Regions from separate parts of the Arthrobacter sp. TmtSoilC79 genome, predicted to be linked through region 1. Evidence: predicted binding sites of a transcription regulator. Region 1 holds the regulator's gene; the other holds the start of a gene.
What was found. The regulator HrcA, encoded in region 1, represses chaperone genes, less so after heat shock. The targets are predictions, from matches to a motif close to TTNGCACTCGNNNNNNNCGAGTGCNAA.
Positions count from the first base shown of each region.

Region 2: groES (co-chaperone GroES) is a predicted target of HrcA. The motif match lies at 8,270-8,296, and genes of this name have one in related genera.

Region 1 covers NZ_AP046051.1:2,147,022-2,156,613, reverse strand. The annotation lists gene AC6JA3_RS10025 (PhoH family protein) at 1-941, opposite strand, end outside; gene AC6JA3_RS10020 (GerMN domain-containing protein) at 1,368-2,240, shown strand; gene AC6JA3_RS10015 (16S rRNA (uracil(1498)-N(3))-methyltransferase) at 2,259-3,023, opposite strand; gene dnaJ (molecular chaperone DnaJ) at 3,026-4,153, opposite strand; gene hrcA (heat-inducible transcriptional repressor HrcA) at 4,204-5,211, opposite strand; gene AC6JA3_RS10000 (DUF3097 domain-containing protein) at 5,391-6,242, shown strand; gene AC6JA3_RS09995 (DUF4870 domain-containing protein) at 6,363-6,776, shown strand; gene hemW (radical SAM family heme chaperone HemW) at 6,861-8,090, opposite strand; gene lepA (translation elongation factor 4) at 8,091-9,592, opposite strand, start outside.
Region 2 covers NZ_AP046051.1:1,472,148-1,492,347, forward strand. The annotation lists gene alr (alanine racemase) at 1-136, shown strand, start outside; gene tsaE (tRNA (adenosine(37)-N6)-threonylcarbamoyltransferase complex ATPase subunit type 1 TsaE) at 133-717, shown strand; gene tsaB (tRNA (adenosine(37)-N6)-threonylcarbamoyltransferase complex dimerization subunit type 1 TsaB) at 717-1,388, shown strand; gene rimI (ribosomal protein S18-alanine N-acetyltransferase) at 1,388-1,891, shown strand; gene tsaD (tRNA (adenosine(37)-N6)-threonylcarbamoyltransferase complex transferase subunit TsaD) at 1,888-3,033, shown strand; gene AC6JA3_RS06875 (glutamate--cysteine ligase) at 3,083-4,234, opposite strand; gene AC6JA3_RS06880 (GTP-binding protein) at 4,417-5,565, shown strand; gene ykgO (type B 50S ribosomal protein L36) at 5,595-5,717, shown strand; gene AC6JA3_RS06890 (shikimate 5-dehydrogenase) at 5,769-6,581, shown strand; gene AC6JA3_RS06895 (THUMP-like domain-containing protein) at 6,586-7,815, opposite strand; gene AC6JA3_RS06900 (hypothetical protein) at 7,883-8,245, shown strand; gene groES (co-chaperone GroES) at 8,437-8,733, shown strand; gene groL (chaperonin GroEL) at 8,820-10,433, shown strand; gene AC6JA3_RS06915 (LuxR C-terminal-related transcriptional regulator) at 10,609-12,243, shown strand; gene AC6JA3_RS06920 (flavin-containing monooxygenase) at 12,417-13,577, shown strand; gene AC6JA3_RS06925 (DUF389 domain-containing protein) at 13,490-14,467, opposite strand; gene AC6JA3_RS06930 (acyltransferase family protein) at 14,706-16,763, shown strand; gene AC6JA3_RS06935 (acyltransferase family protein) at 16,760-18,838, shown strand; gene guaB (IMP dehydrogenase) at 19,039-20,200, shown strand, end outside.

The DNA of each region.
Region 1 (9,592 bases):
TCGTCTATGCCGGTCAGTATCTCCCGCACAATCCGAAGGCCCGACGTCGATCCCAGCGGAAGGTCGATCTGGGTGACATCACCGGTGACCACCATCTTCGAACCGAAACCCAGACGGGTCAGGAACATCTTCATCTGTTCGGGTGTGGTGTTCTGCGCTTCATCAAGAATGATGAAGGCGTCATTAAGGGTGCGTCCACGCATGTACGCCAAAGGTGCCACCTCGATGGTGCCGGCAGCCATCAGCCTGGGGATGGATTCGGGATCCATCATGTCGTGGAGGGCGTCATAGAGCGGGCGAAGGTACGGATCGATCTTGTCGCTCAACGTACCTGGCAGGAAGCCGAGCCGCTCCCCAGCCTCTACGGCCGGGCGAGTCAGGATGATCCTGCTGACTTCCTTCATCTGGAGAGCTTGCACAGCCTTGGCCATGGCAAGGTAGGTCTTGCCCGTGCCGGCCGGGCCAATGCCGAAAATCACCGTGTTGGCATCGATCGCATCCACGTAGTTCTTCTGGTTCAGCGTCTTGGGACGGATGGTCTTGCCCCGGCTGGAGAGAATGTTGTGCGTCAAAACATCGGCGGGATTCTGCACAGACTGGGTCCTCAACAGGGACACCAACTGTTGGAGAATATCGGGGGTCACCACAGTCCCCTTCGCCACCAACCCGCGCACTTCCTCAAGGAGGCGCATGATACGGGGAATCACCTTGGAGGGACCGGTCATGGAGAGCTCGTTGCCACGAACATGGAAATTGACGTCCTGGAACTGTTCCTCAATGAACCTCAGGGCTTCGTCGTGGCTGCCCAGCGAGTGAACCATCTGGTCGGAGTTGTCGAACGTGACGACTTCCGTGCGCGTGCCCGGTAAAGTGTGCGGGAACTCGTTGGGCTGCTGGTTGCCGTTGCCGGTCCTGAGCCGCCCGTTCAAAGATTCACTCATAGTGTTGGCCCTCAGGCCTTTTCTCCTCCGGTTGGTCCTTACTAACACCATCGATTCGACATTCGCTGCGGACTCTCGCAGAACGCTTTGATGCCGGAATCTCTTCAATCCTACGCCAGCCCGGCCCCGGGCGAACCTGTCTCCCCGGCCACATCCGGCACCCAGGGAGGAGGCGGACAGATTGTCTCAACTCGGCATCAAGCCGGTATCAATCATGTTTCAGTTGGCTTTCTCCCCCCTCAAACCCGGCTGACCGCCGTCGACGATGTGCCAAGCTGGCATAGCGGGTGGAATCAGATCCCCGCAACCCAGCCAAGGACGGCTGCAAAAATCCATGCAAGGCAGGACAGGAAACCCATCAGGAAAACAGCCAGCAACGCACCAGGCACCAACAAGCGGACCAAATCCGCCGTTGCCGTGCCTGCAATGCTTGCCGTCCTCCTCCTGACAGGTTGCATCGCCAACGGCGGCGGCTCCCAGGCCACCCCCACTCCCCCTCCGCTGACCGTTCAGGATGCCCCGGCCAGCAACGCACCGCTGGAAACCACCCAGGCGTCCACCAAGATTCCGGTCTACTGGATTGGACGGAGCAAGGAAGAGGTCTACCTCTACCGCGAGTTCAGGGACATTACGGGCGATGGAAATCCTGTGACAACGGCGCTGAAGATCATGATGGCGGAAAAGCCCTTGGATCATGACTTCTTCACACCGTGGCAGGAGCCCTCCAGCCTGGCGACTTCCATCTCGGGAAAAAACGTCATCACAGTCGATATTTCCCGCGATGCCTTCAACTCGAACCTGGACGCCGGCATGGCCCAGCGGGCCGTGCAGCAACTCGTGTACACCGCGACCGCTGCAGCGTCATCGTCAGGGCTGATCAATTCGGGCCAACAGATCCAGGTGGTCATCCTGGTGGACGGCCACAAGGACTACATGGCGTTCGGTCAAGTCCAGCTGGGCGAGCCCATGACCCGTGACGCATCCTTGGTGGCACCGCTGTGGATCATCGATCCCCAGGAAGACACCACCCTGCCCACGGGATTGGTCAAGTTCAACGGGCGGAGCACTGACAGCTCCAAGCCGATCTCCTGGCAGGTCCTGCAGGACAACGGCAAGGGCGAGAAGACCAGCCTGCTCACCGGCCAAACGCAAGCCACTGGCGAACCCGGGCAATATGGCCTGTTCACCTTCGGCGCCACGTTGAAGGCAGGTCAGTACGAGGTACGCGTTTCCCAAGTGGACAATGCCGGCAACGCCATCGCGACAAGCACGGACACCCGGCTGTTCAGGGTCGGATAGCTGTTCAGGTCCGGCCGGCTACCAGCGGCCCAGGATGTCGCTCGCAAGAACGACGGCGGCCGGTCCCGCCGTCGAAGACCTCAAGACGTGATGTCCCAAGAGCGCGGTCACAGCACCGGCGTCACTGAGCCGCGTTACTTCCCGCGGTGAGATTCCCCCCTCAGGCCCGACGATCAAGAGCACTTCCCTGGGGACCGCAACACCAGAGGCCGCCCAGGCCTCAAGGACGGTCCGCAACGGGTTCTTGGCGTCTTCGTGCAAAATGATGGCGAGGTCGCTGGCGGCAACGGCTTTGGCCAAGGAGCCGGTTTCCACCATGGTCCTTACCTCGGGGATCCATGCCCGCCGTGCTTGCTTGGCCGCAGCCGCCACCACGGACTCCCACTTAGCATGGGCTTTTGCGGCACGGTCGGCCTTCCATCGAACAATGGAACGTTCTGACTGCCACGGAAGCACAGCATCTATTCCGAGTTCCGTAGCCGTCTCGATGGCCAGTTCGTCGCGATCGCCTTTGGCCAAAGCCTGGACCAGCACCAAACGGATGTCCGGCCTGTCTTCGAAGACGACGTCCGAGGCGGCGACTGTCAGGCCCGCGGGACCGGCCTCGGCCACCACGCCGGTCAGCCTCGCGCCGGATCCGTCGGCTATGTCAACGGGTTCTCCCACCCCAAGGCGTTTGACCGTGACGGCGTGCCGCGCCTCCGGACCTTCCAGCACGAAGGTGCCTCCGGGGCGTACGTCGTCAAGGCTTCCGGCGGAGGTGAAGAAGACGGGGTTGCTCACCGCTACAGGTTACCGAGCTTGTCCCGAAGCTTGGCGAACATGCCGCCGCTGGCCACGAGCTTGCCTTCGGTGAACTGCTCCCCGCGAAGTTTTGCGAGCTGCTGCAAAAGCTCTTCCTGGGCCGGATCCAGCTTGCTGGGTGTTTCGACATGGAGGTGTACCTTGAGGTCGCCGCGTCCGTATCCCCGCAGGTGCGTCACACCCAGACCCCGCAGGGTGATGATCTCGCCCGACTGGGTTCCGGCCTTGACGTCGATGTCCTGTGCGCCGTCGAACGTTTCGAGCTGCAACTCAGTGCCCAAGGCCGCGGCCGTCATAGGCACGCTGAGGGTGGCGTGGAGGTCGTCGCCTTCGCGCATGAACATGGAATCGTTGTTGACGCGGATCTCCACGTAGAGGTCGCCGGAGGGCCCACCCGCGGGGCCGGCTTCACCTTGGCCGGACAACTGGATACGCGTGCCGGTGGCAACACCGGCGGGAACCTTGATGGTCAGGGAGCGGCGGCTGCGGATACGGCCCTGTCCGTTGCACTCGTTGCACGGGTCCTTGATGACCGTGCCGAAGCCCTCACAGGATCCGCAAGGAGCTGCGGTCATGACCTGGCCAAGGATGGAGCGGACGGCTCGCTGGACCTGTCCGCTCCCGCCACATATGTCGCAGCGTTCCGGGTGGGTTCCCGGGCGGCAGCAACTGCCGTCACAGGTGGGACAGGTTACGGCTGTGTCCACTTCCAGCTTCTTGTTGACGCCAAAAACGGCGTCCTTAAGGTCGATCCGGACGCTGATGAGTGCGTCCTGGCCGCGTCGGACACGGGAGGCAGGCCCGCCATGACCACCGCCGCCCCCAAAGAAGGTGTCAAAGATGTCCTGGAACGCGAAGCCCTGGCCGGCGTAACCGCCACCATAGCCGTTGTCCGTTCCATTCTCGTTGCCGGTGGCATCGTAGACGCGGCGCTTCTGGGGATCGGACAGGACCTCATAAGCATGGGTCACGGCCTTGAACTGTTCCGCGACATCCTCTCCCGGGTTTACGTCCGGGTGGAGTTTCCGCGCCAACTTGCGGTACGCCTTTTTGATCTCTTCCCCGGTGGCTTCCGGCGAGACTCCCAAAACGTCATAGTGGCTGCTCAAAGTCGGTTTCTCTTCCTTGTTGTACTGCGGATGTTTCTTCGGACCGGCGTTCAGCCGCCGAGAATGCGTGAAAGGTAACGGGCCACGGCCCGGACTGCGGCCATGGTGGTTGGGTAATCCATGCGGGTCGGGCCCAGGATGCCCACCTTTGCACCGGAGCCGTAACCCGTGGCCACCACGGATGCTTCCGCCAGTCCGTCGTAGGGATTCTCCCGGCCGATGCTCACGGTGACGCCGCGGGGATCATCTCCCATATCCGACAACAACCGGAGCATCACAACTTGTTCCTCGAGGGCTTCAAGCACCGGACCGATACTCAACGGGAAGTCCACATTGGACCTGGCGAGGTTGGCTGTACCGGCCATGAGGATACGTTCTTCGCGGCTGTTGTCACTGAGGGCCTGCAGCCCGTTCGCCAACGTTTGGGCCAGTCCCCGAAGCTCCGGCGGGCACAGGGCAACCACCGACGGCAGGACTTGCGGCAACAGGGCCAATTGCGTTCCGGCGATGCTTCCCAGGAAGCGCGACCTCAGTTGCATCAAAGCGTCGTCGCCCACGGCCGAACCGGTTTCAATGACCTTCTGGCCGACGCTGCCAGTATCGGCAATCAACACCACCAACACCTGTTGGGGGGCCAACAACACAAACTCAACGTGCCGCACCAGGGCGCGGTTCGAGTGTGGATACTGCACGACGGCGACCTGGTTGGTCAGTTGCGACAGGAGCCTGACGGTACGCTCCAGGATGTCGTCGACATCATCAGGGCCTTCAAGCAACGAATGGATGGCTCTCCGCTCGGCTGCTGAGAGGGGCTTAACCTGGGAGATGCGATCGACAAACAGTCGATAGCCCTTGTCGGTTGGAATGCGGCCGGCACTGGTATGGGGCGCTGCTATGAGGCCTTCTTCTTCAAGAACTGCCATGTCATTGCGGATGGTGGCGCTTGAAACACCAAGATGATGCCGTTCCACAAGGGCCTTTGATCCCACAGGCTCCCGCGAATGTACGTAATCTTCAACGATGGCACGCAGTACTTCCAATTTGCGCGGCTCACTCATTGCTCCACCTCCTGACAACTGCCATGGCCACCGGGGCCGGGTCCACTTAGCACTCAACATGCCCAAGTGCTAACCAGTCTAGTATGAGCCACCCCGTTGCTAGCATTGAACTTTCCCGGTCCAGCCCGATACAAACCAACCCGGCACAAAAATTACCCAGCAAAAAAGGTAGGAATTCCTTGGCATTCGACACGTGGGGTCCCCAGGACCTGTCAGCTCCTGCCAAACGTCAGCTGCCGGAGGTAGCAGTCCAGCGCGGGATGGTCCTTGAGGACGTCCAGTCGGGATGGGTGGGCGAAGTCACCCGCGTCGAAAAAACCGGCGGCATGCACATCGTGGCCCTTGAAGACAGGCGGGGCAAGACCAAGTCTTTCCAGCTTGGTTTCGGCTTCCTGCTTGAGGGGCAACCCATCCGGTTGATGCCCCCGGCCCCGCGCCAAGCGCCGTCGGCTGTCAGTAACGGGCGCACTGCTTCGGGTTCGGTACGGGTTCAGGGACACCGGGCACAGGTGGCCAAAGCCAGCCGTATCTGGGTGGAAGGCAAGCACGACGCCGAACTCGTCGAGAAGGTCTGGGGTGACGATCTCCGGGTAGAGGGCATAGTGGTGGAGCCCTTGCACGGTGTGGATGACCTCAAGTCTGCGATCTCCGCATTCAACCCCGGCCCCGGTCGACGCCTCGGCATCCTGGTGGACCACCTTGTGGACGGTTCCAAGGAATCACGGATCGCCGCTGACGCCATGACGGTTCCCGGAGCAGCAGGCAACGTCCTCATTGTTGGACATCCCTACATCGATGTGTGGCAGGCCATCAGACCCAAAGTGCTGGGCATTGAGGCCTGGCCGTCAGTGCCCCGCGGGACTGACTGGAAGACCGGGATTCTCTCTGCTTTCGGCTGGCCACACGAGAGCGCTGAGGACGTGGGCCTCGGCTGGCAGCGACTCCTTGGCGCCGTCCGAAGCTACGCCGATCTTGAAGCTTCACTGCTGGGCCGGGTGGAGGAAGTCATCGACTTCCTCACTGTTCCGTGACGTTGCCCCCAAAGCAGCAGCAAGTAACGTGTCATCTAGGCGTTTGTCCTGTGAAGCTGGTCGGGGCCGGTATTCTGGGACAGCAACACCGCAGCATCTTTACAGTAAAGGGAACACACCGTGGCAGAGAACGCTCCTGAAGAACCGGGCAGCGCCGCAGGCCAGCCCCAGTACCATGGCGCGCCTGCAAACGCGCTGCCTTTGACTGCCAGCGAGGACAGGCAGTGGGCTACTTTGGCACACTTCGGCGGCATTCTGGGTTGCCTGCCCTCGCTGCTGATCTACCTGATCTTCCGCGACCGCGGACCGTTCACGGCGCAGGAATCCAAGGAAGCGTTGAACTTCACCCTGCCTCCAACCATCGCCGCCGTTGTGGCGAACATCCTGGTGCTGCTGCCGGTGGTGGGCAACATCTTCGCCGTGATCGCCACCGGCATCTGGGTAGCCTTGACCTGCTTCTCAGTCTCGGCCGGAATCAGGGTCAACCATGGCCAACCGCACCGCTACAAGATCAACCTGCGCTGGGTTAAGTAACCCACCACGCCGCTGCCCGGCCAGGAGCTGGCCGGGTGCGAAAGCGTCAGCCGGGCAAACAGGCATCAGCTGGGCAACCAGGCATCAGTCGGGAAGAATCCTGCGGACCACGGCGTCCGCCAAGAGGCGGCCCTTCAGCGTAAGGATCAGGCGGCCCTTGAAGGCCTGCACGGGATCCACCAGTCCGTCGGCGATCAGCCCGGCCATTGCATGGCGCCCCACCGCGTCCAGGGCATCTACTGACAACCCTGTGCCAAGTCGGGCTTCGAGCATGATCCGTTCGACTTCCCGGGTTTCGGCATCCAGTGTTTCCCGGCCCGCTGCCGGCGAGCTTCCGTTGCCCAAACGTCCGGCATACGCCGAAGGATGCTTCACGTTCCACCAGCGGACACCCCCAACGTGGGAGTGCGCTCCAGGGCCGACGCCCCACCAGTCGTCACCGCGCCAGTAGGCCAGGTTGTGCCTGCATGCCTGCTCCGGAGTCCGGGACCAGTTGCTGACCTCGTACCAGTCCAGGCCGGCTTTGGAAATCAATTCATCGGCCAACTCGTATTTGGCCGCGTGATCGTCGTCGTCGATTCCGGGTACCTCACCGCGGCGGATCTGGGCCGCGAGTTTGGTGCCGTCTTCGACGATCAATGCGTAGGCACTGATGTGATCGGGCTGATAGGAAAGAGCCGTCTCGAGGGACAACCGCCAGTCCTCCATGGACTCCCCCGGCGTACCGTAAATGAGGTCCAGACTCACTGCGAGCCCGGCCTCTCGGGCCCACTGGACCACCAGCGGCACCCGGCTGGGGCTGTGCGTGCGGTCAAGGACCTTCAGCACGTGCGGTACCGCTGACTGCATGCCGAAGGAGACCCGGGTGAAGCCGGCATCGGCCAGCACTTTCAAGGACTCAGGGGTCACCGAGTCGGGATTGGCTTCGGTGGTTACCTCGGCTCCGGGCTCAAGCCCCCAGTGGTTGACCGCGGAGCGCAGAATCAGGGCCAGGTCTTCGGCAGGGAGGAGCGTGGGCGTGCCCCCGCCAAAGAAAACGGTACTCATTGGGCGCCGTGGCAGCCCTGAGGCCTCCAGCGCAATAGCCGCGAAGCCAAGCTCGGACACTGCTGTTGAAGCGTAGGCATCCTGCGAGGCCCCACCACCGAGCTCGGTGGCCGTGTAGGTGTTGAAGTCACAGTAGCCGCATCGAACGGCGCAAAACGGGATATGGACGTAGAGCCCGAACTTACGGTGCTCGACGCCGGCCAGCACCTGCGGCGGAAGAAGTCCGTCCGCAGGTGCTGGATCGCCCAAAGGTAGGACGCTGGGCATCTACTTCTTGGCCTTGTCCTTGGACTCGTCGGTGGTCAGGGCTGCGATGAATGCCTCCTGGGGCACCTCAACGCGGCCCACCATCTTCATGCGCTTCTTGCCTTCCTTCTGCTTTTCCAGAAGTTTGCGCTTACGGGTGATGTCACCGCCGTAGCACTTGGCAAGAACGTCCTTGCGGATGGCCCGGATGCTCTCGCGGGCAATAATGCGCGATCCGATGGCCGCCTGGATGGGAACCTCGAACTGCTGCCGTGGGATGAGCTCACGGAGCTTGCCGGTCATCATCACACCGTAGGCGTAAGCCTTGTCCCGGTGGGTGATGGCGCTGAAGGCATCGACTTGTTCACCCTGCAGCAGGATGTCCACCTTGACGAGGTCTGCAACCTGTTCGCCGTCGGCTTTCCAATCCAGCGAGGCGTAGCCGCGGGTCTTGGACTTCAGGAGGTCGAAGAAGTCGAACACAATCTCGGCCAACGGAATCCAGTAACGGAGCTCCACGCGGTCCTCGGAGAGGTAGTCCATGCCGCGCATCTGGCCGCGGCGGCTCTGGCACAGTTCCATGATGGACCCTACAAACTCGTTGGGTGCCAGGATGGTGGCCGAAACCATCGGCTCGCGAACCTCGGAGATCTTGCCCGTGGGGTACTCACTGGGGTTGGTGACGTGGATGACCTTTTTGTCTTCCAGGGTCACCTCGTACTCCACGTTGGGAGCTGTGGAGATAAGGTCCAGGTTGTACTCACGCTCAAGGCGCTCACGGGTGATTTCCAGGTGCAGCAAGCCGAGGAACCCCACGCGGAATCCGAAGCCCAGTGCCGCGGACGTCTCGGGCTCGTAGACCAGAGCGGCATCGTTGAGCATCAGCTTTTCAAGGGCGTCGCGAAGCACGGGGTAGTCGGTTCCATCCAGTGGATAGAGGCCGGAGAAGACCATCGGCTTTGCGTCAGCGTAACCGCTGAGTGACTCTGACGCCGGCTTGGCCAGATTGGTGACGGTATCTCCGACCTTGGACTGCCGGACATCCTTCACACCGGTGATCAGGTAACCGACTTCACCGACGCCAAGGCCCTTTGACGGCGTGGGCTCCGGGGAGCTCACGCCAATTTCCAGGAGCTCGTGCGTGGCCCTGGTGGACATCATCTGGATGCGCTCACGCGGGTGGAGCATGCCGTCCACCACGCGGACGTAGGTGACCACGCCGCGGTAGGTGTCATAAACGGAGTCGAAAATCATGGCGCGGGCCGGAGCATCGGGATCGCCCACGGGAGCAGGAAGATCGCGGACAATCTTATCCAGAAGGGCCTCAACGCCTACGCCGGTCTTACCGGAGACCTTGAGGACATCCTCAGGGTCTCCGCCAATGAGATTGGCAAGTTCTGCCGCGTACTTCTCAGGCTGGGCAGCCGGAAGGTCGATCTTGTTCAGCACGGGAATGATGGTGAGGTTGTTTTCCATTGCCAGGTACAGGTTGGCAAGGGTCTGGGCCTCAATGCCCTGGGCAG
Region 2 (20,200 bases), 670 kb from region 1:
CTATGAAATCGTCACCCGCATCAGCCCCCGGGTCCCGCGCAGCTACGTCAACGAATTGCCGCCCCCGGCCGAGGTCCACAAGGACGCCAACCAAACCAACGCTGCCAACCAAGCCACAGAGACGGCAGCGCTGTGAGCGAACCGCAGTGGGAGCGCACCCTGACGGTCACGACGGCGGAGCAGACGCACGCCCTCGCGGCAGCCTTGGGTGAGGTACTCGAGGCCGGGGACCTCCTGGTCCTGACCGGCGAGCTGGGTGCAGGCAAGACCACGTTCACCCAAGGACTGGGCGAAGGCCTGGGCGTACGTGCGGGCATCATTTCCCCCACGTTTGTGCTGGTACGCATCCACCCCAACCTTGCTGACGGACCGCGGCCCGGTGGTCCGGACCTGGTCCACGTCGATGCGTACCGGCTGGAATCCTCGGCCGAAATCGACGACATCGATCTGGAGAACACCATGGACACGGCCGTCACTGTGGTGGAGTGGGGCCGGGACAGGGTGGAGCACCTCTCGGACAGCCGCCTGGAGATTGACCTGCACCGATCTGTTGGTGGGGAGAGCCAGGCAACAACAAACCCACCAGGCGGCGACGTCCTGGACTTCGATACCGATGACGACGACGAACCCCGCACCCTTGTCTTCCGTGGATACGGACCCCGCTGGGCCGAGGCTCCGCGAGTCCTTGAAACCGCGTCACAGGAGAGGAGCAACTGATGCTGATCCTGGCCATTGATACCTCAGCGGTTGCAAGTGCTGCCCTGATTTCCGACGACGCCATGGAGGGCGTGGTGGATTCCTTCGCTACGGAGGACACCCGCAGCCATGCCGAAGTCCTGGCTCCCGGCATTGAAAAGCTCCTGACCGGAGCGGGCGTCACGGGCGCCGATATCGACGCGATCGTCACCGGCGTAGGTCCTGGCCCCTTTACGGGATTGCGCTCGGGAATCGCCACTGCCAGAACCTTGGCTTTCGTCTGGAACAAGCCGTTGCATGGCGTGATGAGCCTTGACGCGATTGCCTTGGAGGTGGCGGAATCCACCGCTGCAGCTGCTGAGTTCCTGGTGGCCACAGATGCCAGGCGCAAGGAGGTCTACTGGGCGCGATACACGCTGGCCGACGGCCAGCTGCCGGTGCTTGTTGACGGACCGCACGTGGGATTTGCCGCCGACCTTCCGGACCTGCCGGTTTTTGGTGCCGGAGCAGGCTTGTATGCCGATGTCCTGAAGGCCAACGAGGACTTCTCCACAGCCCAGCCTCACGCAGCCTCACTGGGCCAGTTCGCCTTGGCAAAGCTCGCGGCCGGTGAACCGTTGCTGGACTCCACCCCGCTCTACTTGCGGGAATCCGATGCCCAGGTGCCCGGGCCCCGGAAGCGTGCGCTCTGATGGGACGGATAGTCTCACCCAAGCTTGAGCTTGCGGGAGTTTCCCTCCGGGACATGACAGAGGCCGATATCCCGGTAGTGGAGTCCTTGGAACGCCGGCTGTTCCCTGTGGATGCCTGGCCCCTGCAGATGTTCTTCGACGAACTCGCGCAGCCCGAAACCCGCCGTTATGTAGTTGCCGAGGTCGCGGGGGAGATCGTGGCTTACGCCGGATTGATGTGCATCGAACCGATCGCGGACGTCCAGACGATCGCCGTCGTGCCAGAATTCGAAGGAAAGGGCATTGGCTCCGCTGTCCTGACCGAACTCATCACCGAAGCGCGGCGCCGGCGTGCCGCTGATGTGCTGTTGGAGGTTCGGGCGGACAACCCCCGAGCCCAGCAGTTGTACCTGCGCTTCGGTTTCGAGCAGATCCATGTCCGTCCCCGCTACTACCGGGACGGCACCGATGCCCTGATCATGCGGCTTGAACTGAACAAACCCCACGAAGGAGCAACAGCGTGAGCGGCGCTAATCCGGAACTGCCCAAGCAGCCATTGGTGCTCGGCATCGAGTCCTCGTGCGATGAGACCGGCGTCGGGATCGTGCGGGGCACCACGCTGCTGACCAACACCGTGTCCTCATCCATGGAAGAGCATGTTCGCTTTGGCGGGGTCATCCCCGAGATCGCCTCCCGCGCCCACCTGGACGCCTTTGTGCCCACGTTGCAGGAATCGCTGCAGGAAGCCGGCGTCACCCTGGACGAGATTGATGCCATTGCCGTCACCTCGGGTCCGGGCCTTGCCGGTGCGTTGATGGTGGGTGTCTGCGCCGCCAAGGCGCTGGCCGTTGCCACCGGCAAGCCGCTGTATGCCATCAACCACTTGGTGGCGCATGTTGGTGTGGGGCTCCTTGATCGCAAGTCGGCGCAGGATGGCAAGCACGACGCCGGTGCTGCCGCCGGCCTGGGTGCCGGGAGGTTGCCGGAGAACCTCGGGGCACTGCTGGTATCGGGTGGGCACACGGAAATCCTGCGCATTCGGAGCATCACTGACGACGTGGAGCTGTTGGGTTCAACCATCGATGATGCCGCAGGGGAGGCCTATGACAAGGTGGCCCGCATCCTCGGCCTCGGGTACCCGGGTGGACCGGCCATCGACAAGCTGGCACGCCAGGGCAATCCCAAAGCCATCCGTTTCCCGCGGGGCCTCTCGCAGCCGAAGTACATGGGCACTGTAGGGGAGAAGGGCCCGCACCGCTACGACTGGTCCTTCAGTGGCTTGAAGACCGCCGTGGCCCGGTGCGTTGAACAGTTCGAGGCCCGGGGCGAGGAAGTGCCCGTGGCAGACATTGCTGCGGCTTTCCAGGAAGCCGTGGTGGACGTCATCAGTTCCAAGGCCGTCCTGGCGTGCAAGGAACATGGCATCACTGATGTCCTGCTTGGTGGTGGAGTGGCAGCGAACTCCCGGCTAAGGGAACTGACCGGGCAGCGCTGTGCTTCAGCCGGGATCACCCTCCACGTCCCGCCGTTGGACCTGTGCACGGACAACGGCGCTATGGTGGCTGCCCTTGGGGCCCAGCTGATCATGGCCGGTGTTGGCCCGAGTGGAATCGGCTTTGCCCCGGATTCCTCCCTGCCGGTAACTACGGTGTCAGTGCCCGCCTAGGTACCGCTCCCTCGCAGGGACGGCACCGGCGGCCGCGTGATCCGGATAATTACGCGTCCGGGCCCTTGCGCATCTGCTGTACCAGGTCCATGACCACGGCCTGCAGGTCTCCGTTGTGTTCAGCAGCGACGCGGCGCTGGCGCTGGTAGCTGGCTCCGCGTTCGATGATCTTCAGGACGTCGGCGAGCTCTTCGGAACACCCGAGCTTTGCTGCCACCGGTTCCAGCCGGGCCACCGTTTCCGCGAGATGTTCGGTGACCAACTGCTCGTTGCCCTGGGCGTCAAGGATGATGATGGCCTCCATGCCGTACCGTGCGGCACGCCATTTGTTCTCCTGGACATGCCATGGCGGCATGGTGGGAATGCTGCCGCCTGCGTCCAGGGTTGAGGAGAATTCGTCCACCAGGCACTGGGTCAGCGCGGCAATGGCGCCCACTTCTTCCAGCGTTGCCAAGCCGTCGCAGATGCGCATTTCGATGGTGCCCAGGTTGGAGACGGGCCGGATATCCCAGCGGATCTCGGACGTGGAGTCGATCACTCCCGTGGTGAACATGTCCTGGACGTAGGATTCGTACGCCTCCCAGGTTTCGAACTGGAAGGGCAGCCCGGCGGTAGGGAGCTGCTGGAACATGAGGGCGCGCTGTGAGGCATACCCGGTTTCTTCCCCGGCCCAGTACGGGCTGGAGGCGGACAACGCCTGGAAATGCGGGAAGTAGTTGACCAGTCCGTCAAGGATGGGGAGGACTTTGTCCCTGTGGTCGATGCCAACATGGACGTGGACGCCGTAAATGACCATTTGCCGGCCCCACCATTGGGTCCGTTCGATCAGTTTGGCGTAACGCTCCTTGTCCGTGACGGGTTGGAGCAGCGGCGGGCTGAAGGGGTGGCTTCCGGCGCAAAAGACTTCGACGCCCATGGGATCCGTGACTTCGCGGACCGCGGCGAGGGACCTGCCAAGGTCTTCCTTTGCGTCCTTGACGGTCTCGCAGATGCCGGTGACCAGTTCCACGGTATTGAGGAGAAGCTCGCGCTTGATATGGGGGTGTTCGTCGTCCTCATTGAGGTCCGGGTGGTTGGCGGCGACGCCCTTCAGGACATCGTTGGCTACCGATACAAGTTCTCCGGTGCGTGCATTGACGAGCGCCAACTCCCATTCCACACCCAGTGTCGATTGCCTGGATGGCGCAAAATCAATCTGCACGTAGTCCCCTCAGTCCTTCAGTCCCCGCATTGGTTTGTCACAGCCGGGCACGATTCCCCGCTGTGGGGCCGCCAGCGGTCGGATCAAGTCTAATGCAGCGTGAACCCCCGGGATATCGGCGTGAACCAGCCCAAAATTCTCTACTATTTGCTAATGAGAAAAATTAGCAATACACTCGACCCATGCACCTCACAGTCGTCAGTTCCCTGGACAGCCAATGCCGTGAGGCCGCCACCACCCGGCTTGGCCGGACCCACCAGAACTCCGTGGTGGTCCTCCACGATCTCCTGGACGGTTCCCTTGTCCTCCGACGCGTCTATCGGGACGGACGCCTCTTCGAACGCGAAACCACGGTGCTGGAGCACGGTTGCCTCAGCTGCACCGTCCGGCTTGATGTTGTTCCGACGGCGGAACGGCTCGCCGCGTGCGGCTTCGACCACGTGGTCCTTGGCCTGCCCCCGGGAGTTGCCGCGGGGATGGCCGTCGCAGAGCTGCACCGTGGCCTCAGCCGGCCGGCCGTGATCGACAACGCGGTGCTCGCCATTGATGCGGCGGACCTGGATGACCACATCTGGGATCGCCACACGCTCTACGAATCCGGCTTCACGTCCATGCCCCAGGACGAGCGCACCAGCGGCGAATTCCTGATCGGTGAGTTCGGCCAAGTCGATACCGTAATGGTCTTCCCGGGACTCGGAGCGGTGCTGACGGGAGATCAGCGTGAAGGATCAGGCCCTTGGCGTATTGGTCTTGAACTGCTGGGCCAGTTGGCACCCCACGCCAACGTCGTAGGGCCGGCCGGGGAATTCCGGCCGGGATGCTTTGACCATGCCGAAGCAGCGGCACGCAACCGGCCCGGCGTCGTGCGTGTGCCGTTGGACGAAACGCCGGGGCCCTTCCGGACCGTGCTTCACAAAACCGTCCGCCCCCTGCACCCGGGGCGCTTCCGGGAGGCACTGCCGCAACTGGCGATCGGAACCCACTGGCTGCGTGGCCGCCTGTGGATCGCGTCCGCACCCACGCGGCGCATCGCCGTCCAAGGCATAGGACCCAGGGTCTGGCTGGAAAGTACCGGAAACTGGCTGGCCGATTCTGTTGATGCGGCCCGTGGCACGGAATCCGCCAAGGAAACCGGCGACGTCGACGCCTTCCTGGACTGGCACCCCCACCACGGTGACCGCGGCACCGTGCTGGCCATCACCGGACGCTCCGACGACATCGACCCGGCGGAAATCCGCGGGCTTCTGGACGGATGCCAACTGACGGAAGCCGAAATGGAGCTGGACTCCGGGGTCTGGGAGGACCCCCTGGAACTCAGCGACGCCCTCTGAACCAAACACCCAACAGAAGGAGAAACACCATGAAGGTCAGGAACTCACTGCGTGCCCTCAAGAAGATCCCGGGCGCACAGATTGTGCGCAGGCGGGGACGTACATTCGTCATCAACAAAAACAACCCGCGGATGAAGGCGCGTCAGGGCTAACCCGGCCGCTGGATCAACGCGGGAGCGTGAAGGCCGTTGTTTAATGGGGGAATGCCAATCCTGAACAAAGACATGTCCCTGTGCATTTCGCTGGCGGCCCGGCCCAGCAACATCGGGACCAGGTTCCATAACTATCTCTACGATCTGCTCGGCCTGAACTTTGTCTACAAGGCATTCGCCCCGGCGGACATCACGCTCGCAGTGGCTGGCATCCGCGGCCTCCCCATCCGGGGTGCCGCGGTGTCCATGCCCTACAAGGAAGCCGTCATCCCCCTGGTTGACGTGATGGACCCATCAGCCAAAGCGATTGATTCGGTGAACACCATCGTCAACAACGACGGCGTCCTCACCGCCTACAACACCGACTACATCGCTATAGCCCGGCTCCTGAAGGACCATCAGGTCCCCAACAGCCACACCGTGCTGCTCCGCGGTGCCGGGGGCATGGCCAAGGCCGTCGCCGCCGCCCTCAGGGACGCCGGGTTTACTGCAGTGACCATCGTGGCGCGCAACGAAACCAGTGGTCGCGCGCTCGCGGACCTTTACGGATTCGGCTGGCAGGACGACGTCAACGGCTCAACAGCGGATCTCATCATCAACGTCACCCCGCTGGGCATGGCTGGTGCGGACGAAATGGCCCAGGCCTTCGACGACGCCACCATTGCCGCAGCGCAGGTGGTGTTCGACGTCGTGGCACTGCCCTCGGAAACGCCGCTCATCACCGCAGCACGGAACTCCGGCAAGAAGGTCATCACCGGAGCCGAGGTCATTGCCATCCAGGCTGAAGAACAGTTTGTGCTTTACACGGGTGTACGTCCCAGCGCCGGGCAGGTCCGCGAGGCCTCGGAGTTCTCGCGACGCTGACGGCTCAGGCTTTTACCGGGTCCACCACGACAACCACTTTGTCCTCGCCGATCCTGGTGAGGACGAGCGTGGCTGTTTTCGCAGCCATGCCTTTAGTGGGCTTGGCGGGGAGCAGTTGCTTTCGCAGCTCTTCGGGAGTCACGGCCGTGCCGCGCTTCTTGATGTCCAGCACGGTGATGCCATTGGTCTTCACCCAGGCTTTGAGGGCCTTGACGTTGTAGGGCATCACTTCAAGGACCTTATAGGCGCGGGCAAAAGGAGTGTCGTGCAGTTCCGGCGCGCAGATGTAGGCAATGTGTTCATCCAGCAGGTGCCCGCCCAGGCGTTCGGCGACGTCGGCCACCAACCCTGCGCGGATCACCGCACCATCAGGTTCGTAGAGGAAGCCCTCAACGGGCCCGACGCCGGCTGCCGGGCCGCCGTCGAACTCCTCGCCGCTGGTGATTTCAGCGGCGCCCTGGCTGCCGATGACCAGTGCCGCCCGACGCACGCCGGGGCGGGCCACGGCATTGAACCACAAAGTCACTTCGGTGACGTCGCCGCCTACTGAAACCCACTGGGCCTCACAGCCGGAGGGAACGGACTCATGGGGGATGCCGGGCCCCATTTTGACGCCGATGGCGCGTCCGGTAGTTGCCAGCTTTTCAACGAAGGACAACGGGGGAGAGAAAGCCTCAGGGTCCCAGATGCGTTTTGTTCCCGAGGTTGAGGTGGTCCGGCGGGCAGGGTCCAGCCACACGCCGTCGATCCCGTCCAGCTCTACGGACGTCGCATCCGAGTGCACCACGGTGGCGTGCGGGAAAGGCATGAGGTTGATGGTGGCGCAGGCAGCCGTGGTTTCATCCATTTCAACGGCGGTGACAGCAATGTCCATGGATGCCATGGCCATTGAATCAGCGCCGAGCCCACAACCGAGGTCTGCAACGTGGGAGATCCCGGCTTTCACGAAACGTTCGGCGTGCCGGGCGGCCACGTTCAACCGCGTTGCCTGCTCCAAGCCGGCCTGGGTGAACAGCATCTGCCGGGCAAACTCTCCGAACTTTGCCTCTGCCCGGGTGCGCAGCCGGGATTGCGTGAGGACTGCGGCCACCAATTCGGGGGAGTGGCCGGCCTTGCGGAGGTCGGCGTTGACACTGAAGGCATCAGCCTCGCGGTAGGGCCCCAACGAGGCCAGGAGTTCCCATCCTTCAGTAGTCAGCAAGGGTGCGATCTGTTCCTGCGGTGCGTGGGGCATGCCATCAAGCCTAACGGCGCGGCACTTGGGAACGTGACGGACGAATCAGCCGGATAGGGTTGTTTGCATGGAAGATACCGCAGCCCCGCAGCCCTCCACCGTGATGAAGTTCGCGCGACCCGCCCTGATAGCGGGGGTCGTGATTGCCGTGGTCTGCGTCGGCCTGCTGATCATCATCTTTGCGCTGGATTCCTTCAACGCGGCCACCTATTCGGTGGCGGGGAAGAGCGTCAATGATGCCACGGACGAGGCCCGGGGCATCCGCGAGCTTTACAGTGGCGCCCGTACCGGCGGGATTATCACCCTGGTGATTTCCGGCGTCGTTGCTGTTGCGGCCGGAGTGTTCCTGTACCTGAACCGCGGCAATACGCCGCTGGATGAGGATGACGACGGCCAGAACTACGATTTGGACGACCTCACAGGCCGGTGACCGACGTTCACCCATGACGAAATGCTGGCACTCACCTTGACCGAGTGCTAACGCTTACATAGAGTCTTGTTAGCACTCTCCCCCGGAGGGTGCTAATCACGCCAAGCGTCTTCCGGCACCGCGACGACGGTTGTACGCTCCGGCACCCTAGTTCTTAGTCCATGAATCAGCTCATGAAAAGGAGAGTCCGAGTGTCGGTCTCGATTAAGCCTCTTGAGGATCGTATTGTTGTTCGCCCGCTCGAAGCAGAGCAGACCACGGCTTCCGGCCTGGTCATTCCGGACTCCGCACAGGAGAAGCCGCAGGAAGGCGAAGTTGTTGCAATCGGCCCCGGCCGCTTCGATGACAACGGCAACCGCGTACCGGTTGACGTAGCTGTTGGCGACGTCGTCATCTACTCCAAGTACGGTGGAACCGAAGTCAAGACCGGCGGCAACGAGTACCTCGTTCTGTCCGCCCGCGACGTCCTTGCGATCGTCGTAAAGTAACTTCCCGGAGCCCCGCGCCGCCGTCACGTTGGAAATCACTTCCGACCGCCGGCGGTGCGGGTTTTCTGTCTTGAAAGGACACAACCATGGCAAAGCAGCTTGCTTTTAACGATGCTGCCCGCCGGTCTCTTGAGGCCGGTATCGACAAGCTCGCCAACACTGTCAAGGTGACGCTTGGCCCGCGCGGCCGCAACGTCGTGCTGGACAAGAAGTGGGGCGCTCCCACGATCACCAATGACGGCGTGACCATCGCCCGCGAAGTCGAACTTGATGACCCCTACGAGAACCTTGGCGCACAGCTGGCCAAGGAAGTAGCCACCAAGACCAACGACGTCGCAGGCGACGGCACCACCACGGCCACCGTGCTGGCACAGGCCCTGGTCAAGGAAGGCCTGCGCAACGTTGCTGCCGGCGCCGCTCCGGGCGAGATCAAGCGCGGCATCGAGGTTTCCGTTGAAGCCGTCGCAGCCCGCCTCCTGGAGAACGCCCGCGAAGTCGAAGGCACCCAGGTTGCCAGCGTCGCAGCCATCTCCGCGCAGAGCGACGAAGTCGGCGAGCTCCTCGCCGAAGCGTTCGGCAAGGTTGGCAAGGACGGTGTCATCACCATTGAAGAGTCCTCCACCACGCAGACCGAACTGGTACTGACCGAGGGCATGCAGTTCGACAAGGGCTACCTGTCCCCGTACTTCGTCACCGACGCAGAGCGCCAGGAAGCCGTCCTCGAGGACGCCCTCATCCTGATCAACCAGGGCAAGATCTCCTCGCTGCAGGACTTCCTGCCACTGCTGGAGAAGGCCCTGCAGGCCAACAAGCCGCTCTTCATCATTGCCGAAGACATCGAAGGCGAAGCCCTCTCCACACTGATCGTCAACCGCATCCGCGGCACGCTCAACGTTGTTGCCGTCAAGGCTCCGGGCTTCGGCGACCGCCGCAAGGCCATGCTCCAGGACATCGCCACGCTCACGGGCGCACAGGTTGTTTCCCCGGACCTCGGCCTGACCTTGGACTCCGTTGGCCTGGAGGTACTCGGTACCGCACGCCGCATCACGGTCACCAAGGACAACACCACAATCGTTGACGGCGCCGGCTCGGCCCAGGACGTGGCTGACCGTGTTGCCCAGCTTCGTGCCGAACTCACCCGGACGGACTCCGACTGGGACAAGGAAAAGCTGCAGGAACGCCTGGCCAAGCTTGCCGGCGGCATCGGTGTCATCAAGGTCGGCGCAGCCACTGAGGTTGAGCTGAAGGAAAAGAAGCACCGCATCGAGGACGCCGTTTCCTCAACGCGTGCAGCCCTTGAAGAAGGCATCGTTTCCGGTGGCGGTTCCGCTCTCATCCACGCCCTCAAGGCATTGGACGAGTCCCCGGCCGTCAAGGCACTGGAGGGTGACGCAGCAGCAGCTGTGGGCATCGTCCGCCGCGCCCTGGTCCAGCCCCTGCGCTGGATCGCCCAGAACGCCGGCTTCGACGGCTTCGTTGTTGTTGCCAAGGTCTCCGAGCTGGAAGCCAACCACGGTTTCAACGCCAAGTCCGGCGAGTACGAGGACCTGATCGCCGCCGGCGTGATCGACCCCGTCAAGGTCACCCGCTCCGCACTCCGCAACGCCGCCTCCATCGCTGCCCTGGTTCTCACCACCGAGACCCTGGTTGCCGAGAAGCCGGCTGAGGAAGAAGACGCACACGCAGGCCACAGCCACTAACAGCCTGTTTTACTGAAGCCCCGGTCACGTTTGTGGCCGGGGCTTCGTGCGTTTCCGCCGGCAGCACCCCTCCCGCCTGGTGAGACTATTGTGGGCGTTCGACGGCGGCGGTAACCTGACGCTACCAAGGCGGCTCGGGCATCTACCGGGCAGCCACCACCCGCAGGGGCGGGCCATGACAGCTCCGGACACAAACTTGGACCTGGGGCGCTCCGCATTCCGTGAGCGCCGCTGGAGCGATGCACTCGATTGCCTGGCCCGCGCCGATTCCGAGGCCGGCCTCCCGCCCCAGGACATCGAGCTGGCGGCTTCGGTGGCCATGCTGCTTGGCTTGAACGCCCAGAGCATCGAATACCTGGCAAGAGCCCACGACGAATTCCTGACAACGGGCGACACCGACAGCGCTGCCCGCTGTGCTGCCTGGCTGGTCATGTTCCTCATGGACATGGGTGAACAAGCACGTGGCAACGGCTGGTTGTCCCGTGCCCGGCACCTGCTGGACGGCATGGCCGGACCATGCGCGGCGGAAGGGTACCTCCTCATCCCTGCCGCGCTGGCGTCGCTTCGTGCCGGCAACCCCCAGACCGGCCATGAGCTGTTCAGCAGGGCCCTGAATCTGGGCCAATCCTTCCATGACAACGACCTCCAGGCGCTCGGGCGGCTCGGAGTGGGTACCTCATGCGTTTCCCTTGGACAGGTGGAGGAAGGACTGCTGCTCCTGGACGAAGTGATGGTTTCGGTCACCTCAGGGGAGGTCTCTCCCATCCCTTCGGGCATTATCTACTGCGCGGTCCTGGGCAGCTGCCGACTCTCGCATGATGTCCGGCGTGCCCACGAATGGACTTCGGCGTTGGAACGTTGGTGCGGGGAACGCCCGGACATGGTGATGTTCAGCGGACAATGCCAGGCCTACCGGGCTGAGCTGCTCATCTTGCATGGCGCATGGGACGAGGCGCTTTCTGTGGCGCGTTCGGCCGAAGGCAGGGTCAGGAAGGGCGACCCCGATGCGACGTTCGGGGCCTGGTACCAGCAAGCCGAAGTCCTGCGCCTCAGAGGATTCTGGGATGAAGCGGCCAAAGCATATGCCACGGCGGCGGGGACTGGCTTTGAGCCGGTACCGGGAATCGCGTACCTGCAGTTGGCGCAGCACAAGGAATCCCAAGCCCAAACCACTATGCGGCGGGCCTTGGCCGGCGCGGACACGGTCAATCGCCGCCGTTTGCTCCCCGCCGCGGTGGACATTGAACTGGCACTGGGGGACGTGGGTGCGGCCAGGGCCCTGGCGGACGAATTATCCGAGCCACTGCATGACGAAAGCCGGCCGTTGGAATTGGCGCTGGCTTCCCACGCGGGCGCGCAAGTATCCCTGGCCGAGGGCGACCCCACAGCTGCCCTCCGTCAGTCAAGGAGTGCTTGGCGGATCTGGTACAGCCTTGAGGCCCCCTACCAATCAGCCCGATGCCGGGTGCTTGCCGGCCGTGCCTGCGCCATGCTGGGCGACCCCGACTCGGCGGCCATGGAGTTCGAAGCGGCAAAAACCGAGTTCGCGGATCTGGGAGCAACACCGGCGTTGGCGGAAGTCCTGGAACTGGCCGGCGAAAAACCCAGAGGACAGTCCTCACTGACGGGCAGGGAGATGGAAGTCCTGCGCCTGGTGGCCGCTGGACACTCGAACCGCGCCATCGCCCGGGAGCTGTACCTCAGCGAAAAGACCGTAGCCCGGCACATGGGCAACATTCTTTCCAAGCTTTCCGTGCCATCCAGGGCAGCTGCCACCAGCTATGCCTTTGAACACGGCTTGATCCACTGATCCCTCTCTCATTTCCCCTGCCGATGTGCCGGACGCTCTATCACCTAATGCGCAGAATTACCCATGTCGTTGGGAAGCCAATGGGCCATTCTGCCGACGCGGAGGGAGGCGCTGGGATCGTAGCTTGGCTGTATCAGGACCCCCAAGATCCAAGAACGGAAGGAAGACCAGCCATGGACTCGCAGCAGCAACCAGACCAGACGAACACAGTCCAGCAGCACACCGACTTGGACACCGTGATCGTGGGCGGTGGCCAGGCCGGACTCGCACTCGCGTACTGGTTGGCCAGGGAAGGCCGGAACTTCCTCATAGTGGATCAGAACCCACGGCCAGGAGATGCCTGGCGTCAGCGCTGGGACTCCCTGAAGCTGTTCACACCCGCCAAATATGACGGGCTTCCGGGCTGGCCCTTCCCCGGAGACCGCCTTGCTTTCCCCACAAAAGACCAACTGGCCGATTACCTGGAGGACTATGTCCGCCGCTTTGACCTTCCTTTCGTGGCCGGCGTTCACGTGGAGGAAATCAGGGCTGAGGGTGGAGGTTTCGTTGTCCGGGCGGCCGAGCATACGTGGCGCTCGCACAATGTGGTGATTGCCACCGGCGGACACCGTCTGCCTCAACGGCCTGCGTTCGCAGGAGAGCTGGATCCCGGGGTTCTCCAATTCCATTCACAGGACTACAAGAACCCCGGGCAACTGCGGGACGGAACTGTGCTGGTGGTGGGTCTTGGGAATTCCGGCGCGGAGATCGCCCTGGACGTTGCCGGTTCGCACCACACGGTGCTGGCCGGAAGGCCCAGCGGCGAGATGCCTGTGAAGCACGGCCGCGCAGCAGCCCGTTTTGCCCTGCCGGTGGTCAGGTTCATTGGCGTCCACGTCCTGACGCTCAACACGCCGATCGGGCGAAAGGCTGCCCCGGGGTTCAAGTCCATGGCTGCACCGCTGATCCGGACCAAGACCAAGGATCTGCTGGCCGCCGGGGTTGTGTTGGGCCCGAGGTTGGCAGGGATTTCTGATGGTGTCCCGGTTCTGGATGACGGGACCCGGTTGGAGGCCGCGAACGTCATCTGGTGCACCGGCTATCACGAGGATTACTCATGGGTGAAGCTGCCGGTCTTCGACGATCGTGGCGAGCCATTGCAGACAAGGGGAGCGGCCCACGAGGTTCCCGGCGTCTATTTCATCGGCCAGGAGTTCCTGTTCGCGGCAGCCTCGGCAACGCTGCCTGGAGTATGCCGGGACGCCCGTTACCTGGCCCGCCGATTGGCTATGGAACGTCGTCCGGAGCGGGACGGCCGCCGGGGCAGTGAAACCCGCTTGCCGATGAGCCGGTAGAAAAGCAACACGGCAGCGGCCGCTGAGACGATGCCCACCAGGTTGAGGACCAGTTGCATGGCAGAGCCGGCCGCCTGGCTGTATTCGCCCAGGACCAAGGCCACGGCAACGTACCCTGCGGCGGGCACAGTGGTGACAGAGATGAAGACGCCCACCAGGGCCGAGGACCTGTGGCTGATCATGGACAACATGCCTGCTGCTCCCGCCAATGCGGCCACGATCAGTGAGTACGGACCTGGATGGTAGATGAATTCCACCGCCGAACCTTGCTCCAGTGTGTTGTCCGGGAACAACCCAAGAGGCACGGAGACCCATGCTGCCAAAGCAGCGACCAGCATGGCCAGGGGAAAACCCACGGCCAGGGCAAGCAGTGAGCCGCGTACCAATCGCCACTTCCGCTCCACCAGCCCCACAGCCAACGCGGCGAGGGGCCCGAACTCAGGACCCACCACCATGGCGCCCACAATTGCGATGGTTGAATCGGTCACAATGCCGATGGCTGCCAGCTGGGTCGCAATCACCAGGAACGCCAGGAAACTCCATGTCAGTTTGGAGTCCTCCCCCGTCTGCGTGGACACTTCGTCCCAGATAACGGAGTCGGCCGATTCACCGGGAGCCTCTTCCTCGGCGTGGTCGGCCCGCTCGGACAGAACGAGGTCCGGTGAGGAGATGGAGATCGACCCGAAGTCGGGCACTTTGAGGGCGTGCAGCCGTTCTATCAGTTCTTCCGCGGATTCCCGGGCAATTTGGACAGTCAGCACATCGCCGGGAGGGATCACCGAGGCGCCCTTGAAGACGGCTACCTCCGCAGTTCCGGTCTGGCCGGAGCAGCATTGAAGGACGGCATCGGCCAACTCCTCCGGCACGCAGATGCGCATCTGTACGATCATGGGGTTCCTTCCGTCGACCCGGCTCCAGCGTAGTTGCGTCCGGTTCCCTTTCCAGCCATTCAGGCACAGGCCACGCACACGCCACGCACAGGATGGAAAGGGAAAATGCAGAGCGGGATCGGTCCTGATTGACCTATGAAGACCGGTCCCGGGAAGGGTCCCGACTGGGTTGGGGCCGCCAACCCGCGTATGATTGATGCTTTGTGCCACAGCTTTTGAGGAACTGCCTAACGTGACTATGCCAACGCTCCCAGCACCTGCCCGCGCCGGCAGGCGGCCTTCCGGACCCGTTGCAAAGTCGAAATTCCGCCCTGAGATCCAAGGTCTGAGGTCGCTCGCCGTCCTGATGGTTGTCAGTTACCACATCTGGATCGGCCGGGTTTCCGGAGGCGTGGATGTCTTCCTCCTGATCTCTGCCTTCCTCATGACGCTGCAGTTCACCGGCCGTTTTAAACAGGGCCGCCCCATGGACCTTGTGCGGCACTGGCTGCACCTGTTCCGGCGGCTGCTTCCCGCCGTCGTGGTGGTACTCCTTGCTACGCTGGCGGCGACGTTCGCCTTCCTTCCGCCCACACGCTGGGTGGAGGTGGTCCACCAGGCGTGGGCATCGCTCTTCTATTTCGAGAACTGGCTCCTTCAGGGCCTGGCCGTCAACTACTACGCAACCGACCACAGCCTGGCCAGCCCGCTGCAGCACTTCTGGTCCCTTTCCATCCAGGGCCAGGTGTTCATTCTGTGGCCTGTCATTTTTGCCACCGTCGCAGTTCTTTGCCGCCGGTTCAGCCTCAGGTACAGGGCCACGCTCGCCTACGTTTTTGCGGTCATCTTTGCTCTTTCCTTGACGTACTCCGTCATCTTCACGGCCACCAACCAGGCAGTGGCGTACTTCGATACCTTTGCGCGCCTCTGGGAGTTCGCCCTGGGCACGTTGCTGGCGCTGGTTCTCCCGGGTTTGAACTTCGCCAAGCCAGTGCGCGTGGTCATGGGATGGGTTGGCGTCGCGGCCATGCTCAGCTGCGGTGTCCTGCTTCAGGTGCAGACGGCATTTCCCGGATTCGTTGCGTTGTGGCCTACGCTGGCCGCGGTTGCCGTGATTGCTGCGGGCCAGAGCGGGAGCCGTTTGGGCGTGGACAGGATCCTCAGTTCAAAGTTCCTGGTCCGGCTCGGTGACAATTCCTACGCCCTGTACCTGTGGCACTGGCCCATCCTGGTGATCGCCCTGGCCTGGAGTGGCAAGGACCATGCCGGCTGGCTCTCGGGAACAGTGATCATTGCTTTGTCCCTGGTCCTGGCGTTCCTGACCACCAAGTACGTGGAGAAGCCGTTCCGGGAATGGAAATGGCCTGAGGTCAAGCGCCGCCGTTCGGTCATCGCGATTGCAGCGTGCCTGGCCGTGGCGTGCGCACCACTGCTGGGATTCCAATACAAGCAGGACCTGGACCTCAAAGCCGCCCAGGCGCAGGCATTCAATGACAACCCCGGCGCCCACGCGCTGGTTCCCGGTTACGTGGACCTGGTCAGCGATGGCGCCAAGACACTGCCTACCGCTGAGCAGCTTCCGGAAGACTGGGCAACGTTGTCCGGCCCGTGCGAGGGCGATGCCAAGCCCGGGGACAAGCAATTGCAGGACAAGTGCCAGCAGAACGATGTGGGGGAGGACGCTGACCGGGAGATCCTGGTGTTGGGCGACTCCCATTCCCAGCAGTGGCTTGCTGCACTTGCTCCGCTGGCGGAGGCGGAGCACTGGAAGGTGACTGCGCTGTTGCTGGGCGGATGCCACTTCATGCCGGAGAACCCGGACGCCGACGCCGGTTGCAATGACTTCAATGTTGCCGCTTTCCGGTACGCGGCGGAAAAGTCTCCGGACACAGTTTTCATGGTGGGAACCATGGCGTCCCCGTCCTCGCCGGATGAGCAGTTGATCTACGGCTTTGACCAGACCGTGACCAACTTCAACGATTTGGGCATTGAGGTGGTGGCCATCCGCGACAACCCCCGTTACGACTACAACGTCACCGAGTGTGCCTTGTCCAAGGGCGTGGACAGTGCCGACTGCAAGTCCGACCAGCCAGAGGTCCTTGCCGCTGAAAGCCCCTTCGCGGCAGTGCAGGGAACATTCGGCAACGCGGCCTTCCTGGACATGTCCGACCTCCTCTGCGACGGCATCACTTGCCCCAGCGTGGTGGGAAACGTGTTCGTGTATCTGGACGACAACCACCTGTCCAGGACATACGTCACCAGCATGGCTGAAATGTTTGAGGAAAGGTGGTTTGCCGCTACGGGGTGGCAGCGATGATGGACACGCCAACAGCGGCGGCACCCGCCGGGAAGAAACGCACGACGCCGAAACCCGGCTTCCGTCCGGAAGTCCAGGGCCTGCGCGCCCTGGCTGTGGTGATGGTGGCGGCCTACCATATCTGGCTTGGCAGGGTTTCCGGCGGAGTGGATGTTTTCCTGCTCATCTCGGCTTTCCTGCTGACACTGTCCTTCACCCGCAAACTCGAGAACGGGAAGCCATTGAGGCTCCTGCAGCATTGGCTGCACGTCTTCAAGCGGCTGCTGCCCGCCGTCGTCGTGGTTTTGTTGGGAGTCCTGACCGCCACGTGGGCCTTCATTCCGCAAAGCCGCTGGTCGGATGTCCTTGCCGAGGCGTGGGCTTCGCTGCTGTACCGGCAGAACTGGCAGCTGGCTGACACAGCCGTTGACTACTACGCACAGGACCATTCAGGGGCGAGTCCGCTCCAGCACTTCTGGTCCCTGTCCGTCCAAGGACAGGTCTTTATCCTGTGGCCGCTGGTCTTCGCCGGTGTTGCGTTGCTGCAGCCGCAGCTGGCCAAGCTATTCCCCGCCCGGAAGGCCGTTGCCCATAGAACCCTCCTCTTTTGGGTGTTCGGGGTCATCTTCGCTGCGTCCCTGGTGTTCTCGATCGAGGAAACCACCAACAACCAGGCGGTAGCGTACTTTGATACCCGTGCCCGCCTGTGGGAATTCGCCCTTGGTTCGATGCTTGCCCTTGCTCTTCCCTACCTCAAGCCCGGACGACGACTCCGCGTTTTCCTTGGCTGGGCAGGAATCACAGCGATGCTGGCCTGCGGACTGGTCCTTACCGTTGACCGTTCATTCCCTGGTTTCATTGCGCTTTGGCCTACCCTGGCAGCAGCAGCGGTGATCATTGCCGGACAGAGCGGGAGCCGTTTCGGCGTGGACCGGATCCTCAGCTCACGTCCGCTGGTTGTGGTGGGGGACAACTCCTATGCCCTTTACCTGTGGCACTGGCCGGTCCTGGTGTTCTTCCTCCTTGTTTCCGGCACCACGTCGCCGAACCTCCTTCAGGGGTTGGGGATCATGGCCGCGTCCATGGTGCTCGCCCTCGCGACCACCAAGTACGTCGAAGTTCCCCTGCGCCGCTGGGAGTGGCCTGACGTCCGGTCCTGGCGTGCCGCCGTCGTCATTGCCGCCTGCGGTGCGTTGCTGGCGCTGCCCGTCACCGCCTGGCAGGGGGCCATCGCCTCCGAAAGTGCCGCGATCGCCGGCCAGCCCAAGGAACTGACCCCAGGCGCGGCCGCGCTGTCTCCGGAGTTCGTCGGCGAACCCACCCAGGAGGCGATGATCATCCCGGCGCCGGCTGCGATGAAGGACGAATGGGCTGACATTGACGGGCTGTGCACGGGGGACAACGTCCCCTCGGATCCCTTGCTGGAGGGATGCCTGCAAAACGACGAACCCGAGGAAGTTACCAAGGAGATCGTGGTGCTTGGCGACTCGCACGCCCAGCAGTACATGGCTGCGCTGGGGCCGATCGCCAAACAGCACGGATGGGAAGTAGTGACGCTGTTGAAGGGCAGTTGCCGCTTTGGCGCGGAATCTCCCGAACGGACCGCCGAATGCAACGAGTTCAACAAGGCGAGTGCTGCCTACGTCATGGAACACCGGCCCGATGCTGTGTTCACTGTGGCCTCGCTGACCCATGCCACGGCACCTTTCGAGACTGAAGTCCCTGGCTACCTCGAAGGGATCCAACCCTTCACCGATGCCGGAATTGACGTTGTGGGCGTCCGCGACAACCCCCGGTTCAGCATCAACATGCCCGAGTGCGTGCAGAAGAAGGGCCCGGATTCCCCTGACTGCAATGCCCCGCTTGAGGAGTCCCTGGCCGCGTCCTCGCCCCTGGACGACTACGTGGGCAAAGTGGACCGGCTCTTCCTGATGGATATGAGCGACTTCATCTGCGAGCAAGGCACCTGCCCGGCAGTGGTGGGCAATGTCTACGTCTACAAAGATGACAACCATCTGACCAAAACCTACGTGCAAAGCATGATCCCCATGTTCGAGCAGCGGCTCCTGGCTGCCACGGGGTGGTCCGGCGGCTAAGTCCAGTGCCGTTGCTCACACTGGGCCTTCGCGGAATATGGCGATCGGCGCGAAGGTTCTAGTATTTATCCAATACCTTCTGCACACGCAATTTCCGCACAGGTACCTTATGCACAGGCCAGTCCCGTAATGACGGGCTGGTCATCAGTTGCAACCCCTACCAGTTAAGCCCCCGGAACCCAGGTAAGAGGCGCACACTCATGACCCAGCCCGAACACGATCCCTTTGGCTTTGTTGGCCTGACGTACGACGACGTCCTGTTGCTCCCGGGCCACACCGACGTCATCCCGTCCGACGCCGACACCTCCTCCCGGATCTCCAAGCGAATTTCCGTCCAGACGCCGCTGTTGTCCGCAGCGATGGACACGGTGACCGAGTCCCGCATGGCCATCGCCATGGCCCGCCAGGGCGGTTTGGGCGTGGTTCACCGCAACCTGTCCATCGATGACCAGGCCGAGCACGTGGACCGCGTCAAGCGCAGCGAATCGGGGATGATCACCAACCCGCTGACCATCGGACCGCAGGCCACGTTGCAGGAATTGGATGAACTCTGCTCCCGCTACCGTGTTTCGGGCCTCCCCGTGGTGGACACCGACGGGCGCCTGCTGGGCATCGTGACCAACCGCGACACCCGCTTCATTCCGGAATCGGAATTCCCGCTCCGCAGCGTCAGCGACGCCATGACCAAGATGCCCCTCATCACCGGGCACGTGGGCATCAGCCGTGAGGAAGCCTCGCACAAGCTCGCCACCAACAAGATCGAAAAGCTCCCCCTGGTTGACGAGCAGGGCCGCCTGAAGGGCCTCATCACCACCAAGGACTTCACCAAGGCAGAGCAGTATCCGCTGGCCACCAAGGACGACGAAGGCCGCCTCCGCGTGGGCGCAGCAATCGGCTTCTTCGGCGACGGCTGGGAGCGCGCCATGAAGCTGATCGACGCCGGCGTGGATGCGCTGTTCGTTGACACGGCCAACGGCCACTCACAAGGCGTGCTGGACATGATCCGCCGGCTGAAGTCCGATCCGATTGCTGCCCACGTGGACATCATCGGCGGACAGGCCGCCACCCGTGAGGGTGCCCAGGCACTTATCGACGCCGGTGCCGACGGCATCAAGGTGGGCGTGGGCCCGGGCTCCATCTGCACCACCCGCGTGGTGGCCGGAGTCGGTGTCCCGCAGATCACCGCGATCTACGAGTCCGCCAAGGCTGCGATCCCTGCCGGCGTTCCGCTGATCGCCGACGGCGGCCTCCAGTACTCGGGCGACATCGGCAAGGCGCTGGTTGCCGGCGCCGATACCGTCATGCTCGGATCCCTCCTGGCCGGCTGTGAAGAGTCCCCGGGCGAGCTCATCTTCGTCAACG